One region of the Bacillus paralicheniformis genome, then DNA from elsewhere that is predicted to be linked to it. Evidence: riboswitches for the same ligand, from Rfam matches in the RefSeq annotation. Region 1 holds a riboswitch; each other region holds the start of a gene.

The links. Region 1 has a riboswitch for S-adenosylmethionine ahead of mtnW (2,3-diketo-5-methylthiopentyl-1-phosphate enolase). Riboswitches for the same ligand answer to the same signal wherever they lie in the genome.
Region 2: another riboswitch for S-adenosylmethionine. It lies ahead of CP943_RS05410 (methionine ABC transporter ATP-binding protein); the one in region 1 lies ahead of mtnW (2,3-diketo-5-methylthiopentyl-1-phosphate enolase).
Region 3: another riboswitch for S-adenosylmethionine. It lies ahead of metK (methionine adenosyltransferase); the one in region 1 lies ahead of mtnW (2,3-diketo-5-methylthiopentyl-1-phosphate enolase).

Annotation. Positions count from the first base shown of each region.
Region 1 covers NZ_CP023665.1:1,549,391-1,552,667, forward strand. The annotation lists gene CP943_RS07930 (carbon-nitrogen family hydrolase) at 1-386, opposite strand, end outside; gene CP943_RS07935 (pyridoxal phosphate-dependent aminotransferase) at 482-1,672, shown strand; SAM riboswitch class I at 1,722-1,821, shown strand; gene mtnW (2,3-diketo-5-methylthiopentyl-1-phosphate enolase) at 1,905-3,122, shown strand; gene mtnX (2-hydroxy-3-keto-5-methylthiopentenyl-1-phosphate phosphatase) at 3,119-3,277, shown strand, end outside.
Region 2 covers NZ_CP023665.1:1,058,222-1,061,498, reverse strand. The annotation lists gene CP943_RS05415 (methionine ABC transporter permease) at 1-417, opposite strand, end outside; gene CP943_RS05410 (methionine ABC transporter ATP-binding protein) at 420-1,421, opposite strand; SAM riboswitch class I at 1,521-1,634, opposite strand; gene cspB (cold shock-like protein CspB) at 1,938-2,138, shown strand; gene CP943_RS05400 (ABC transporter permease) at 2,255-3,196, opposite strand; gene CP943_RS05395 (ABC transporter ATP-binding protein) at 3,189-3,277, opposite strand, start outside.
Region 3 covers NZ_CP023665.1:3,264,075-3,267,351, reverse strand. The annotation lists gene pckA (phosphoenolpyruvate carboxykinase (ATP)) at 1-1,170, opposite strand, end outside; SAM riboswitch class I at 1,365-1,502, shown strand; gene metK (methionine adenosyltransferase) at 1,893-3,095, shown strand; gene asnB (asparagine synthase (glutamine-hydrolyzing)) at 3,240-3,277, shown strand, end outside.

The DNA.
Region 1 (3,277 bases):
CCTGAGCCCGCTGACAAATAGAGGTGTTCGTCCATCAGCTGGAAAAGGTGAGCTTTGCTGTATTCTTTGATCAAATGTCCGTTTTTGTCTGCGATGTACATGATATTGTACACACCGCTTTTTTTCTTAACGGCGACAGAGCCGCAAATGATATGGACACGGTTTGCTTTTGCCGTTTCCTGCAGCCATCTCTTCGTTTGCCTGCCTTCTTCATCTGCGATGGAGCCGAGATTTTTTAAATCATAACCCGTCGTCCACAGCTCGGGAAGGAGAAGAACATCCGCTTTCCGGCTTTCCTGTTCGATCAGCTGCTCCGCTTTTTTAAAATTTTCAGAAGGATTGCCGTATGCGATATCGAATTGCAGACATGAAATTGTCAGCTTCAATCTGGATCACCTCATTTTTTTCTTTACATTTTACATTTAACAATATATGATGATGGACTATCATTTCAAGAATTTTTCAAAAGCGGGTGAATCATATGAAATTTGAGCTTTCAGATGTGCTGAAACAGCTGCCTGAGCAGTTTTTCGCTTCCTTGGTGAAAAAGGTGAATGAAAAAATCGCCGCCGGCCATGATGTGATCAATCTCGGCCAGGGGAATCCCGATCAGCCGACACCTGATCACATCGTTGATACAATGGCGCAAGCCGTTCGCAACCCTGAAAACCATCAGTATTCCTCCTTTCGCGGCAGCCGTTCACTCAAGGAGGCGGCAGCCGCGTTCTATCGAAGGGAATACGGTGTAGAGCTCGATCCCGAACGCGAAGTCGCTGTATTGTTCGGCGGAAAAGCCGGTCTTGTCGAGCTTCCGCAATGTTTGTTAAATCCGGGGGATGCCGTGCTCGTTCCCGATCCAGGCTATCCCGACTACTGGTCGGGCGTTGAGCTGGCAAGAGCGAACATGGCAACGATGCCGCTTACAGCGGGCAATCAGTTTCTGCCTGACTACAGCCGGATTCCGAAGGAAGTGAAAGAAAATGCGAAGCTCATGTATTTAAATTATCCAAACAATCCAACCGGTGCCCAAGCCACGCCTGTTTTTTTCGAAGAGACTGTCCGGTTTGCCAAGTCAAACGGAATTTGCGTCGTCCACGATTTTGCCTACGGTGCGATCGGCTACGACGGCAAGAGGCCTGTCAGCTTTCTCGAAACGGAGGGGGCAAAAGACACAGGAATCGAAATTTACACGCTTTCCAAAACGTATAATATGGCTGGATGGCGGGTCGGGTTTGCAGTTGGCAACGCATCTGTGATCGAAGCGCTGAACCTTTATCAGGACCATATGTATGTCAGCCTTTTTAAAGCGGTCCAAGACGCCGCGGCAGCCGCGCTTCTATCAGACCAAGCGTGTGTCAAGGAGCAAAATGAGCGCTACGAAAAAAGGCGGGATGTATGGATTCGTGCGGTCCGCGAAATCGGTTGGCACGCGGATGCTCCGCAAGGTTCTTTTTTCGCCTGGATGCCTGTCCCTGACGGGTATACATCTGAGGCTTTTTCCGATCTGCTTCTCGAAAAAGCGAATGTCGTCACAGCGCCCGGCATCGGCTTCGGCAAATACGGAGAAGGCTATGTGAGAGTCGGCCTCTTGACAAGCGAAGAGCGGCTCCGGGAAGCGGCTTCGCGCATTGCCAAGCTGAATATATTCAAAAAGACCGGCCACAGTCATTGACAACCGGGAAAAACGATGGGATAATTCAAAATAATTTATAAAATCAATATTCTTATCAAGAGCAGGCAGAGGGACAAGCCCGATGAAGCCCGGCAACCGACTTTTTAAGCACGGTGCTAATTCTTGCAGCTGACGCTGAGAGATAAGGATTCGAACCTGAAATGCGAAACCTCTTTTAGCTAAAGCAGCAAAAGAGGTTTTTTATATGCATGAAGCAGGAAGGAGCTACAGAATGAGTGAACTTTTGGCAACATATGTTTTGACAGATCAAGGATGTGACGCAGAAAAGCGGGCCGAGCAAATTGCGATCGGACTGACGGTCGGGTCGTGGACAGATCTGCCGCTCTTAAAGCAGGAACAGCTGAAAAAGCATAAAGGACGCGTCGTCAAGGTCGAAGAAACAGAAAGCACGCTGGGGGAAAAACAGACAACGGTCACCATCGCTTATCCGGAAGCCAATTTTACAAGCGACATTCCCGCTGTGCTGACGACCGTTTTTGGAAAGCTGTCTCTCGACGGAAAAATCAAATTGGCGGATTTGGAGTTTTCGCAGTCTTTTAAACAATCATTGCCGGGCCCGAAATTCGGCGTATACGGGATCCGGAAAAAAATCGGCGAATTTGAAAGGCCTCTGTTGATGAGCATTTTTAAAGGCGTCATCGGCCGCGATATGGAAGACTTGAAGGAACAGCTCAGACAGCAGGCGCTCGGCGGAGTGGATTTGATCAAGGACGATGAAATCTTATTCGAAACAGGCAGTGCCCCCTTTGAAAAACGAATCACGGAAGGAAAAAAAGTGCTTGAGGCAGCTTTTGAAGAAACTGGGCGCAAAACGCTGTATGCCGTCAACCTGACGGGCAGGACAATGGAGCTGAAATCGAAGGCGAGAAAAGCAGCCGAGCTCGGAGCCGATGTGTTGCTGCTGAATGTGTTTGCCTACGGGCTCGATGTTTTGCAAAGCCTTGCGGAAGACGACGACATCCCGCTGCCGATCATGGCGCACCCGGCAGTAAGCGGCGCACTCACTTCGTCGCCGCATTACGGTTTTTCCCATTCGCTTTTGCTCGGCAAGCTCAACCGGTATGCGGGTGCTGATTTCAGCCTGTTCCCTTCACCGTACGGAAGCGTTGCTCTGCCGAAGCAGGATGCGCTTGCCATATATGATGAATGCACGAAGGAAGACGTTTTTAAACCGACATTCGCCGTTCCGTCGGCCGGTATTCACCCCGGCATGGTGCCGCTCTTGATGAAAGACTTCGGCATTGACCATATCATCAACGCAGGCGGGGGGATTCACGGTCATCCAAACGGAGCGGCAGGCGGAGGAAGAGCGTTTCGGGCGATCATTGATGCCGTCCTGGAAGCGGAGCCAGTCGAAGAAAAAGCAAAGCGTTCTCCCGATTTGAAGCTCGCCCTTGAAAAATGGGGAAGGGTTGAGGTTTCCGTATGAAGCAGCCGCTTATCATTTGCGATTTTGACGGAACCATTACAACGAACGACAACATCATCAGCATTATGAAACAATTTGCTCCAGAAGAGTGGCTCGCTTTAAAAGACGGGGTTCTGTCCAGGGACATATCGATTAAGGACGGGGTCGGCAAAATG
Region 2 (3,277 bases), 490 kb from region 1:
CGGAATCAGAAACCGGAAGATGATCTGCCGCGGAGTCGCTCCCATTGCTTCAGCGGCTTCAATGACTCCCGGATCGACTTCAAGCAGAGAGTTCTCGACGAGCCTTGCGATGTAAGGCCCCGCATAAAAAGTCAGGGGAACAATCGCTGCCGATGTGCCGATGGACGTCCCCACAATCAGCCTTGTCACCGGAATTAAAGCAACCATCAAGATGATAAACGGAACGGAACGGAAAATGTTAATGATCATATTGACAACCGTAAAAACTGCCGGATTTTCAAGCAGATGCCCCTTCCTTGTGACAACCAGCAAAATGCCGAGCGGAATGCCGATCACGCTTGAAAATAAAAGCGAGAAAACCGTCATTTGAATCGTCTGAACCAGTGCGTCAATGATTTGGTCATATGTAACAAGCATGCTTATACCTCCCTGATGCGAATGTTTTCTCTGCGGATATATTCGAGCGCCCGCCCGATTTCACCGTCTTCCCCCTGCAGTTCAACCGTCATACTGCCAAACGGAATTCCCTGAAGCTCTGTAATCGTTCCGTGCAGAATGTTGACTTCTACGTCAAACCGCTTTGCCACTTGCGAAAGAAATGGCTTCCCGGAAGATTCGCCGACAAATTGAAGCTGGTAGAGATGCTTCACATTTAATTTTTGAATCGATTCAGGTATCTCGTGGTCGATGGCTGATTTGACAAAGCTTTTGGCCGTTTCGGTTTCCGGCGCGGAAAACACGTCAAACACGCTGCCTGATTCAATGATCCTTCCTTTTTCAATGACCGCGACTTTGTCGCAGATTTCTTTTGCCACATTCATTTCATGAGTGATCAACAAAATCGTGATGTTATATTGTTCGTTGACGCGCTTCAGCAGCTTCAAAATATCGCCGGTCGTCTGCGGGTCAAGCGCGGATGTCGCTTCATCACAGAGCAGAACCTCCGGATTTGTCGCCAGCGCCCGGGCAATGCCGACGCGCTGCTTTTGGCCGCCCGACAGCTGATCCGGATAATCGCGGGCTTTATCCTCAAGTCCGACAAAATGGAGCAGTTCCGTCACTTTTTGCTTGATTTCGGCTTTCGGTGTTTTGACAAGCGCGAGCGGCTCAGCGACATTAGCGAAAATCGTCTTTGAATTTAACAGGTTAAAATGCTGAAATACCATGCCGATCTTCCTTTTAACAGCTCGAATCTCAGCTTTCGACAGAGACATTAAGTCTCTTCCGCCGACGAATACCTTTCCGGCCGTCGGTTTTTCAAGGAAGTTCACACAGCGGATCAGCGTGCTTTTCCCTGCGCCGCTGAATCCGATGACGCCGTATATTTCCCCTTTATCTACATGAAGGTCGATTCCATTGAGCGCATGAACCTTCTGTCCGCCGCTTTCATAGACCTTTTCAACGCCTTCAAATGTAATCATGATGATCTTCCTCCTCTTTTTGGCTAACAAAAAAGGCTCCCTCTTAAAAAATAAGAAGAAGCCTTAGACGACACGAAGTAAATAGAGTGGTCCGCTCTCTTCTTATCTTCCAAGCCCGTACGGCTTGTTGGATGTGGCACAGTATTCTGCTGTATGCAGAACCCGCTGCCGAGGCTTCATAGGGCCAATTCCCTCCGCCTCTCTAAATAAGAAGTGTTGATGCATGAAGTTTTACCTAACTTTACAGCTTCTTTGAAATGTTGTCAATCAGAATTGTGAAAATTTCAAAAACCCGCTTTTTAATGCTTTATTTTTCGCCCTGATTATTAAATTTCACTTTTTTTAAAAAAATTGTGTTTAGCAGTTGTAATTTCGCTTAAACACTGGTAAAGTAAAGGTAATTATTTTTGTTCGAACTATCTTTAAGAAGAAAGTTTTGTAAGAGTTTTCGTCTTGGAAGTTTGTTTTAGAGCAAGAATAGTGAATTTAAGCGTTATCGCTTTAGGAGGAAATTTCATGCTAGAAGGTAAAGTAAAATGGTTTAACTCTGAAAAAGGTTTCGGATTCATCGAAGTTGAAGGACAAGACGATGTATTCGTTCATTTCTCTGCTATTCAAGGCGAAGGCTTCAAAACTTTGGAAGAAGGCCAATCTGTATCTTTCGAAATCGTTGAAGGAAACCGCGGACCACAAGCTGCTAACGTAACAAAAGCGTAAGCTGTGAACCGCTGATCTTCATACAGGACTGCTGACCGAATGTCAGCAGTCTTTTTATATTTAAAAAAAGCCTGACGCCCGGAAAACCGGCGTCAGGCTTTTTTTGCGAAAACCGCTTATGAAGCGATGTCTCTTTTTGTGAATGCACCAAAGGCGAGCACATGAAAAACGATAAAATAGACAGCCAGCACCACAATCGAGAATCCCAGCGTCATGTCTGAAACAAGCGGAGATCCGTCAAAGTATTGAGTGAGATCAGTGTTGGCAAATAAGATGTATTTCACCCAATCAAATTTCGTTGCGAGCAAGTTTGTCACCGTTCCGCCCATTGCCAAAAGGAAAATTGAAATACCTACGGCAAGCGAGCTGTTTCTGAAAACAGCTGAAATCATAAAGGCCATTGTCGCCATCATCAAAAGCGAGATTGAATTCAGCAAATAGCTGCCGGCCAAGTGCAGCAGCAGGCTTTTTTCTTCAACTGTTCCATCGGCGTACGCCAAGTGAACCTGGCTGCCGTCGCCTGCCCCGAATAAAGCAATGCCTGTGATACCCGCGCTTGCGAACAGAATGAAAAGCAAAGCCAATGCAAAAAGCAGAACTGTAAAATATTTTGCCAGCAAAATTTTAAAGCGGCTGATCGGCCTGATGACAAGCAGCTTCACCGTTCCCCAGTTGAATTCATTCGCAACGATTCCCGCAGCCACCGTGATCACAAACAGACCGAGGAGAGGAATGGTGCTGCTCGCGTCGCTGATGAACGACAGGGCCGAATAGTCCCCGTCTTCCGGCAAATCGTGCTTGATTCGATACTCATTAATGGCGGTCAACCGTTCATAGCTTTTTTCAAGTGCCGGATTATTGACCCCTTTAAGTTGTTCTTTCATATCTTTATTTTCCTGCATCAATTCTTTTTTCCAGTCCGGGTTTTGGTCTGTCTCTCCGATCGTCTTTGTGAGAACGCCCAGCCCGATGGCAGATAACAGCAAAATCGCAATCATGACATATGTGCCTTTTCGATTAAAAATTTTGATCCATTCATTTACGATGAGATTAAACATGCTGAGCTTCCTCCTTCTCTGCGGTGATTTCCAGGAACCGGTCTTCCAGCGATTTGTTCACAGCCTTCACTTCATATAGGC
Region 3 (3,277 bases), 1.7 Mb from region 1:
GAATGTGGCTTCAGGAGCGGTGATCCCGCGTTCGGTGCCGGCGAGCTTGCTTGTATATCCGCTCAGGAAATGATACATGGCTTGTTCTTTCGTTAACTTGCTGATCGGAGGAAGCACGCCGAAAGCATCTGCCGTCAGAAATACAATGGTCTGCGGGTGTGCTGCGATGCTCGGCTTGACGATGTTGTCAATCGCATCAATCGGGTAAGCCGCTCTCGTGTTTTCCGTATAGAATGCGTCGGAATAGTCCGGCTCCCCGGTTTTGCCGTCAACCACGACATTTTCAAGAACGGAACCGAAGCGGATCGCATTGTAAATCTGCGGTTCTTTTTCTTTGCTTAAGTTAATGCACTTGGCGTAGCAGCCTCCTTCAATGTTGAAAACGCCTGTGCTGGACCAGCCGTGTTCGTCGTCACCGATCAGCTTCCGTTTCGGATCGGCGGAAAGCGTCGTTTTTCCTGTGCCTGACAATCCGAAGAAGAGAGCTGTTCCGCCTTCCTCGCTAATGTTTGCCGAACAGTGCATCGGTAAAATGTTTTGTTCAGGAAGAAGATAATTCATAATAGAAAAAATCGATTTTTTCATCTCGCCGGCATATTCGGTGCCTCCGATTAAAATCGTACGCTTTTCAAACGACACGATGATAAATGTTTCAGATCTGGTCCCGTCAATGAGCGGATCGGCTTTGAAATGCGGAGCGGAAAGAATCGTAAACGGCTGTTCTTCAGGTTTTTTATCATGTTCTTCAGGTCTGATGAACAACTGTCTTGCAAACAGGTTGTGCCAGGCGAACTCGTTGACAACTGTAATCGGAAGCCGGTATTTTTCGTCTGCTCCTGCAAACCCTTCAAATACATACAATTCATCGCGTTCCTTTAAATAGCTGAGCACTTTTGTGTACAGCCGGTCAAAGGCGGATTCTGAAATCGGCTGGTTTACTGCGCCCCAATCGATTTTGTCCTTTGTGCTCGCTTCTTCCACAATGAATTTGTCTTTTGGCGAGCGGCCGGTGTATGTACCGGTTGTAGCCCGCACGGCTCCGGAAGATGTTAAGACTCCTTCTTTGCGTTCAAGGACTTTTTCAACCAAAAGGGGAACGGATAAGTTCAGCTGAACGTTTTCGCCCATTAATAACGTTTGTAAGTCAGTTGTTAAATCTACAGAATTCATAAAAAACCTTCCTTTGCGTGTTTTTTAATGTGTATATCATTAATGTAGAATTAGTATAACACATTTACTCTTATAGTCTATACCGTTTCTTCATTTTTCGTTCGGGTTTTTTCTCGAAAGACAAGTTTAAATTTATTGCGGCCGATATTGACATAACAAGCCATTTTAAGATAAGATATTTCATTGAGCGGATACTCTTATCCCGAGCTGGTGGAGGGACAGGCCCAATGAAACCCAGCAACCGGTTTCTCTTATTAATGGAAAAAAACAGTTTCTGAGACAACTACGGTGCTAACCTGATGCAAGGTGTTCAATACCTTGAGCGATAAGAGTGAAAGGCACGCAATACCAGACCCTTTCCTCAGCGAATAGGAAAAGGTTTTTTTATTGCATAAATCGAGATCCAAAAATTGCTAAAAAAACTGCCTTCAGGAGGAAGGTACTGGGCGTTTTTCACAGGACGTGAAAGGTTTTAGCCGAGTATCAAGCAGGAGGAAGGTACTGGGCGTTTTTCACAGGACGTGAAAGGTCTAGCCGGGCAGCCAGTCAGGAAAAATTCTATTAAGAGGAATTTTGACTTAGAATCTCGTCAAGAATAGCATATGGAAATTGTTTCAAAACGAGAGCGTATGAAGCCCGAGTATCGTCATATAATCAAGAGGGACGAGATCCGTATCATACTTAAGATCACGGCTGATCTTCATATACAGGAGGAAACATAAATGAGCAAAAACCGTCGGTTATTTACATCAGAGTCAGTTACGGAGGGACATCCGGACAAAATTTGCGACCAGATTTCGGATAGTATATTAGACGAAATTTTAAAGAAAGATCCGAATGCCCGCGTTGCCTGTGAAACATCTGTGACAACCGGATTGGTGCTGGTAAGCGGTGAAATCACGACGTCCACTTACGTCGATATTCCGAAAACAGTCCGCGAAACGATTAAAGAAATTGGCTACACACGTGCAAAATACGGTTTTGATGCCGAAACTTGCGCGGTCTTAACGTCTATAGATGAACAGTCGCCAGATATTGCAATGGGAGTCGACCAGGCGCTTGAAGCGCGTGAAGGAGCAATGAGCGACGCTGAAATTGAAGCGATCGGAGCCGGAGACCAAGGTTTAATGTTCGGTTTTGCCTGCAACGAAACAAAGGAACTTATGCCTCTGCCGATTTCGCTTGCTCATAAATTGTCTCGCCGTTTGACAGAAGTCCGCAAAGAGGAAATTCTGCCGTATCTTCGTCCGGACGGAAAGACACAGGTAACTGTTGAGTATGATGAGAACAACAAGCCGATTCGCATCGATACAATTGTCATTTCGACTCAGCATCACCCTGAGATTTCGCTTGAACAAATTCAGCGCAATCTGAAAGAGCATGTCATCAACCCGGTAGTGCCAAAAGAGCTGATCGATGAAAACACGAAGTACTTCATTAATCCTACGGGCCGTTTTGTTATCGGAGGACCGCAGGGGGATGCCGGTTTAACAGGACGCAAAATCATCGTTGACACCTATGGCGGATATGCCCGTCACGGCGGCGGAGCGTTTTCCGGTAAGGATGCGACAAAGGTTGATAGATCTGCAGCTTATGCTGCGAGATATGTAGCGAAAAATATCGTCGCCGCAGGCCTTGCTGATTCCTGTGAAGTGCAGCTTGCCTACGCGATCGGTGTCGCACAGCCGGTATCCATTTCAATCGATACATTCGGTACAGGCAAAGCCAGTGAAGAAACATTGATCGAAGTGGTTCGCAAAAACTTTGATCTAAGACCTGCCGGCATTATTAAAATGCTCGATCTTCGCCGTCCGATTTACAAACAAACGGCAGCTTACGGACATTTCGGCCGCCTCGACCTCGATCTGCCTTGGGAGCGCACAGACAAAGCAGATCAGCTGAAGAAAGATGCATTAGGAGAATAACAACCGCATAGCCGCTTTCATAAGCGGCTTTGTTTTTCGATGGCAAAAAGCGGGCGGATGTGAAACGTTTTTCTTTAAACACTTGTCTAATCAAGAAGCAGACTTTGATTTCTGCACGAAATTTAAAAAATCGGAGGCAATACTATGTGTGGATTTGTAGGGGTATTCAATCATCGCCCATC